Regions from separate parts of the Cedecea sp. Ae19-4 genome, predicted to be linked through region 1. Evidence: predicted binding sites of a transcription regulator. Region 1 holds the regulator's gene; the other holds the start of a gene.
What was found. The regulator PurR, encoded in region 1, represses purine synthesis genes. The targets are predictions, from matches to a motif close to CANGCAAACGTTTGCNTG.

Region 2: AAIE02_RS01090 (nucleoside-specific channel-forming protein Tsx) is a predicted target of PurR. The motif match lies at 1,186-1,203, and genes of this name have one in related genera.

Annotation. Positions count from the first base shown of each region.
Region 1 covers NZ_JBCHWG010000001.1:1,122,361-1,125,704, forward strand. Annotated here, with positions in the region: gene punC (purine nucleoside transporter PunC) at 1-1,012, opposite strand, end outside; gene punR (DNA-binding transcriptional activator PunR) at 1,127-2,158, shown strand; gene purR (HTH-type transcriptional repressor PurR) at 2,061-3,086, opposite strand.
Region 2 covers NZ_JBCHWG010000001.1:243,062-246,405, forward strand. Annotated here, with positions in the region: gene AAIE02_RS01085 (helix-turn-helix transcriptional regulator) at 1-74, shown strand, start outside; gene AAIE02_RS01090 (nucleoside-specific channel-forming protein Tsx) at 116-970, opposite strand; gene AAIE02_RS01095 (SadB/YajI family lipoprotein) at 1,506-2,066, opposite strand; gene nrdR (transcriptional regulator NrdR) at 2,220-2,669, shown strand; gene ribD (bifunctional diaminohydroxyphosphoribosylaminopyrimidine deaminase/5-amino-6-(5-phosphoribosylamino)uracil reductase RibD) at 2,675-3,344, shown strand, end outside.

The DNA of each region.
Region 1 (3,344 bases):
TTTGCAGGGCTGCGGCTTTCCCGGTTGCCTGCGGGAAAGGCAGCAGGGCCGAGGACACCACGATAGGGTAGATGGCGCCGTTCGCCGCGGCCATCACGCAGAACGGAATAAGCAGCAGCGTCAGATCAGCATGGCCGCTCACCGCCACGCCCCAGGTGGCGACCACGCTCAGGGTATACAGCGCCAGCAGCCACGGAAGTAGCTGTTTGCCACTCCACTTTTGCAGCGCGCTGCGGCAGCCATAGCCACCAACCAGGAAAGCGACAGTCTGCGGCATGTAGCTCAGGCCAATCGCCGCGGGGCTGTAGCCCATCTCATTCAGAATAAATGGCGAGCCGGTAAGCCAGGCGAAAAAGCTGGCGGAACAGGCGGCGTAAATCAGCACGTTGCCACCGTAAACGCGGGAACGTAATAAAGAGAAGAAGCTGACTTTATTGTCTTCGGTTTGCCCGTGGTGCTGAGTCCGGGGCTTGAGGCGCAGCGTGGGGATCATCAGCAGCAAAGCGACGGCGAACAGCACGGCAAAAATAGCCTGCCATTCAAAATGGTTCAGCAGCCAACTGCCGAGCAGCGGGGCCAGCGCCGGAGAAAGCCCGACCAGCGGCATGATGGTGGCAAAAATGCGGCCAGCGCGGTTGGCGGGATAATAATCAGTCACCAGGGCCTGCCAGCTAACGGCGGCTGAGCAAACGCCCACGGCCTGAACAAAGCGCAGCACCAGCAGCGTGGTGGCATCCTGCACCCAAAGCATTCCGATACAGCCGGCGGCAAACATGGCCAGGCCAATCAACAGCACAGGTTTACGCCCGAAGCGGTCGGAAAGCGGGCCCCAGATTAGCTGGGCAAAAGCAAAGCCGGCGAGGAACAGGCTCAGGCTGGCACTCACGGCGGAGGCGGTGGTACCCAGATCTTGTTGAATGGCGGCAAAGGCGGGCAGGTACATGTCGGTGGCCAGGAAACCCAGCACGCTCAGCCCCGCAAGCCAGATAAGAAATCCCTTTGATGGTTGCATATTTCACTCTTGATTTTGATAGCAGGTTAACGGGGCAGGAGTCTACGGAGTGCAAAACCGCTTGTGAAACGCTAATATTTGCAAATTGCATTCAAATTTTTTGCAGGCAGAAATATGTGGTCTGAATATTCGCTGGAAGTGGTTGATGCCGTGGCGCGAAACGGCAGCTTTAGCGGTGCAGCCCTGGAGCTGCATCGCGTGCCTTCTGCCATCAGCTACACGGTGCGTCAGCTTGAAGAGTGGCTGGCCGTGCCGCTGTTTGAACGGCGTCATCGGGACGTTGAACTGACCGCCGCCGGGGCGTTTTTTCTCAAAGAAGGTCGGTCTGTTATCAAAAAAATGATGGCAACGCGCCAGCAGTGCCAGCAGATAGCCAACGGCTGGCGTGGGCACCTGTCCATTGCGGTAGACAATATCGTTAAACCTGAGCGTACTCGCCAGCTGGTGCTGGATTTTTATCGTCATTTCCCGGATATCGAGTTAAGGGTTTCCCAGGAAGTGTTCAACGGCGTGTGGGATGCGCTTGCCGACGGGCGAGTTGAGGCGGCGATTGGCGCCACGCAGGCTATCCCGGTCGGGGGGCGTTACGCTTTTCGGGACATGGGGGCGCTAAGCTGGCGCTGCGTGGTTTCCGCTGACCATCCGCTTGCGCAACGGGAAGGTATCATTCTGGATGATGACATTCGTCCCTGGCCATCCCTTGTGCTGGAAGACACATCCCGTTCGTTACCCAAGCGCATTACCTGGCTGCTGGACAACCAACGCCGCGTGGTGGTGCCGGACTGGGCGTCGGGGGCGGATTGCCTGACGGCGGGATTATGCATTGGTATGGTGCCGACGCACATTGCCCAGCCGTGGCTCGTCAGGGGCGACTGGAAAGAGCTGATGCTGGAGAATCCATTCCCGGACGCGGCCTGCTGCTTAACCTGGCGGCAGGATGATGCTTCGCCCGCTTTGAGCTGGCTGCTGGACTATTTGGGTGACAGTGAGACGATGAATCAGGAGTGGCTGCAGGAGCCGGGTAACACATTCCCGGCCCCGAAGAGGCTTAGCGGCGGTAATCGCGGAACGGGCCGTCGGCAACCGAGCGGCGTTCAATCAGACGAGGATGGACTTCAATCGTCTGCGACTCTTCGCGCTTATTAATGATGCGGTCGAGCAGCATGTTAAACGCTGTTTCGCCCAAACGCTCTTTCGGCTGGTGGATTGTGGTCAGCGCTGGAGAGAAATAGCGGGCGTTGCGCACGTTGTCGTAGCCGATGATAGAAATGTCCTGCGGCACGCGCAGCCCCATTTCGTCTGCGGCGCAAATTGCACCCATCGCCATAATATCGCCGCCGCAGAAAACGGCGGTAGGGCGATGCGGCTGGTTAAGCAGTTGCTGCATGGCGCGATAACCAGACTCTGGTTCGAAATCACCCTGAACCACCCAGTTATCCGGCACTTTGATATTGGCTTCTTCAAGCGCCTTCAGGAACCCTGCATGGCGGCCGCCGCCGGTATTTCGCTCCAGCTGACCCGGAATAGCACCGATATCGCGATGGCCACGTTCAATCAGGTAGCGGCCCGCAAGGTAGCCGCCGTGGAAGGCGTTATCGACCACGGAATCGGTAAAGTCCGCACGAGCTTCGCCCCAGTCCATCACCACCATCGGAATATGGCGGTACTCTTCCAGGGTTGAAAGCAGCGTCTCAGGGTATTCGGAACACATGACCAGCAGCCCATCCACGCGTTTTTGCGCCATCATGGACAGGTAAGCGCGCTGCTTTTCAAAGTTGTTGTGCGCGTTACCCAGAATCAGGGTGTAGCCCTTGGCGAAACAGCTGTTCTCAACGGATTCAATAATTTCCGCAAAATAAGGGGCTTCGCTTGAGGTGGCAAGCAGGCCGATGGATTTGGTGTGGTTGACCTTCAGGCTGCGAGCCACGGCGCTAGGCGAATAGTGCAGCTCTTTGATGGCTGCCCAGACGGCGTTGCGTGTCTCTTCCGCCACAAAACGGGTCTTGTTAATGACATGTGACACAGTGGTAGTGGAAACGTTTGCGCGCTTCGCTACGTCCTTAATCGTTGCCATTAGATGTCACTCCAGACCATATCGTAAACTCCTGATAACTCATGTGTTAAACGTTTGCCTTCGCTAACTCCTGGGGCAACACGTTGGTTGCAGGCCTGTCGGGGATGCGACATACAGCGGGAGGAGGGCGTTGCCGGGCGATACGCGGTAAATTAGCGAAGGATTTTGGCTTATCCCGGGGCAAAGTGGAAGAGGGAAAACCGATATCTGTGCAAATCCAGCAGGATTTTTATCGCTAATTGTGGGAAAATCACCCCA
Region 2 (3,344 bases), 880 kb from region 1:
AGGAGCGACACGATCGTTCTCTGCAGGCTTTTATTGCCCTTCAGAAGGCCAAAGGTTACCTGCCTGAGAAATAAAAAAACCGGCCAGCGGGCCGGTTTTTTACAAGTGGTGGCGATTAGAAGTTGTAACCGACAACCACGTAGTAGCCGAAGCCGGTCGACTTCACGCGTTCGTTCATGAAGAACGGCTGCTCGCCATCTTTCCACTGGCCGCCGTTATGGAAGTAACGGGCCACGAAGGAGTAGTGCAGGTGATCGTAGTTCAGCGACAGGATGTGGCTGGACGCAACGGAGTTATTGGTACGGTACTGCTCGTTGCCCAGGTCAGAGTCCCAGTCAACGTTGGTGAAACCGATATAGCTCAGCTTACCGCCCCACAGGGAGGTAATCGGCACGAAGTATTTCACCTTGAAGCGGTAGCCATCCCACTCGTTTTCGTTAGACGCACCGTAGTTCTGCCACTGGTACTTGGCATACACGTTCATCGACAGGCTCATTGGCAGGCCGGTATCGATGTCGGTACCCAGACCCATGTACCAGGTGCTCTGGCGATTAGCCTGGTTACGACCCATGTCGTAAATGTAGTTGTTCGCGAAGTACCACTCTTTGAACGGACCAAAGCTCAGGTCGGTCCCGGTCAGCTTGTCGATGGAGAAGCGAGGTTCGATTTCCATAAACAGTGGGGAGCCGTGGTTCCAGATCCCTTTCGCCTGAGTGTTGCCGCCGAAGAAGACTGGCGCATCCACGTAGCCGTAGAAATCGAACCAGTCTTTTTTGGCGAACGCTTCATATTCCAGGTAGGTATCGTTGCGCAGCTGCGGCCCGAAACGGGTGTGATAGCTGCCGACAACGTTAACGCTCTGGTGCCACCAGTCGGAGAGGTATTCGCTGTTTTTTGCTTCTTCTGCGCTGGCAGAGAAAGAGCTGGAAAGTGCCAGAACGGTGCCGGCTGCCAGAATAATTTTTTTCATATTTTTAGCCACTGTTTACGTAATTTTGGTGCGATGCGGATGTGAGATGTCATCCCTGGCCGCCGGTCTCAGGGAAGGACCTTTGCAGCGCGACTATTATAGAAATCCCTGCTCACAAAAATATGTTCTATTTCACATTCTTCTCATATGCGTAATCGATTGCGTTCACGTTTGCGCACATTAAAAACGGCGTGATTGTACCTGCTTCGACAAATTACGCAAACGTATGCCCAGTTGTTACATGTAAGTGTGATATGGATCACTATAAAGACGAGATGATAACAGGGGGTTTGCTTCACATATTGTGCGGGGGGTGTGAAAGAGTGTGACAGGCGCGCCTCGCCGGAAAATGTCTCTTAGCCATCTTTTGCTTTCACATTTTTGCGGATGAGTGGGGTGACTTCAGCCCTCACCCCGGCCCTTTCCCGGAGGGAGAGGGGGAAAACTGCCGATGATTTATTCCCTCTCCCTTTTAGGGAGAGGGTAAGAAGCGAAGCTGTGGTTGAAGCGAGCGCCGGACAAGGGGGCGAAAGAATTATTGCGCGGGTGCTGGCTGTGCGGAAGAAACTGGCTGGATATCATGAACGCGCACAAACCCTAATTGGTCGGGCGTGATGCCGGACAGGCGAAGCGGAATCGACACGTCGCTTGGGGCGAGAATGCTGGCCGGGGCGTCTATGGACTGCGTTTGCACGTTAACTTCCTGGAAACTGTCGGTGGTGCCCTGGATCTGCCCCCATTCTACTTTGCCGCTAAATGCCGGCAGCGGATCGTTGGATTCTCCCTGAATCAGCAGCGTGGCGCGGGTGCCGTTGGCTTCAGCCGCAACGTTTGTCAGCGACATTTTCAGGTTACCTATCTGGCTGTTGAGGCGCGCTGCCGTGTTTGAACCCGGTAGCAGATAAACGCCGCTGGTCGACTTCGCGTTCAGGGCATTCTGCTGGGTCAGCCTCACCGTTTGCTGGCTAAGTTTAGTCATTTCCTGATTTAACGAACCAATTTGACTGCGCATCTGACGCACTTCAGTTTGCTGGGCACAAGCGGTCAGGCTTATCAGGCTTGAAACCAGGATAATTCTTAAGTAAGTCTTTGTCATGGTTAGTTTTTCCTTGCTAAGGTTCGCTGATTTAAGCGTAGTTCTTCGCGCTTGAAAAGTCATATTTGATGTTGCAGTGTCGGCGCTGTCTTTGTACTCCCGCAACTTCGCGGTAAACTATTGTTCATCTTTATAATCCCAGCAGGAAACGCTATGCATTGCCCATTCTGTTTCGCCGTGGACACCAAAGTTATCGACTCTCGCCTGGTGGGTGAAGGTTCCTCCGTGCGCCGTCGGCGCCAGTGTCTGGTCTGTCACGAACGCTTCACGACTTTCGAGGTTGCGGAGCTGGTGATGCCGAGAGTGGTGAAGAGTAATGAGGTGCGCGAGCCGTTTAACGAAGACAAACTGCGCAGCGGCATCCTGAAAGCGCTGGAAAAACGTCCGGTCAATTCTGACGACGTGGAAATGGCCATCAGCCATATTAAGTCGCACCTTCGAGCAACCGGCGAACGCGAAATCCCGAGTAAACTCATCGGTAACCTGGTGATGGAGCAGCTCAAAAAGCTGGATAAAGTCGCCTATATTCGCTTTGCTTCGGTCTACCGTAGCTTTGAAGATATCAAAGAATTTGGTGAAGAAATCGCCCGTTTACAGGATTAATGCCGATGTCCCTTGATGAACAGTTTATGGCTCGAGCGCTTGAGCTGGCTAAGCGCGGGCGTTTTACCACTGCACCGAACCCGAATGTCGGCTGCGTGATAGTTAAAGACGGCAAGATTGTGGGGGAAGGGTTCCACTTTCGCGCCGGTGAACCTCATGCGGAAGTTCACGCTTTGCGCATGGCAGGCGAACAGGCCCGGGGCGCAACGGCCTATGTCACGCTCGAACCCTGCAGCCACCATGGCCGCACGCCACCGTGCTGTGATGCCTTGATTGCCGCAGGCGTTTCTCGCGTGGTGGCCGCCATGCAGGATCCTAACCCGCAGGTTGCCGGCCGGGGCCTCTACCGCTTGCAGCAGGCTGGCATTGAAGTCAGCCACGGCCTGATGATGAACGAAGCTGAAGCGCTGAACCGCGGGTTCCTCAAGCGTATGCGCACGGGTTTTCCATTTATCCAGCTTAAGCTTGGTGCTTCGCTGGACGGCCGTACCGCGATGGCAAGCGGAGAGAGTAAATGGATTACCTCTCCCCAGGCGCGTCGCGATGTGCAGCGCCAGCGTGCGCAAAGTGCCGCGATTCTTTCCAGCGACGCGACCGTAATGGCAGATAACCCGTCATTAACGGTTCGCTGGGATGAGCTGGATAGCGCCAGCCAGGCTATTTATTCCCAACAGG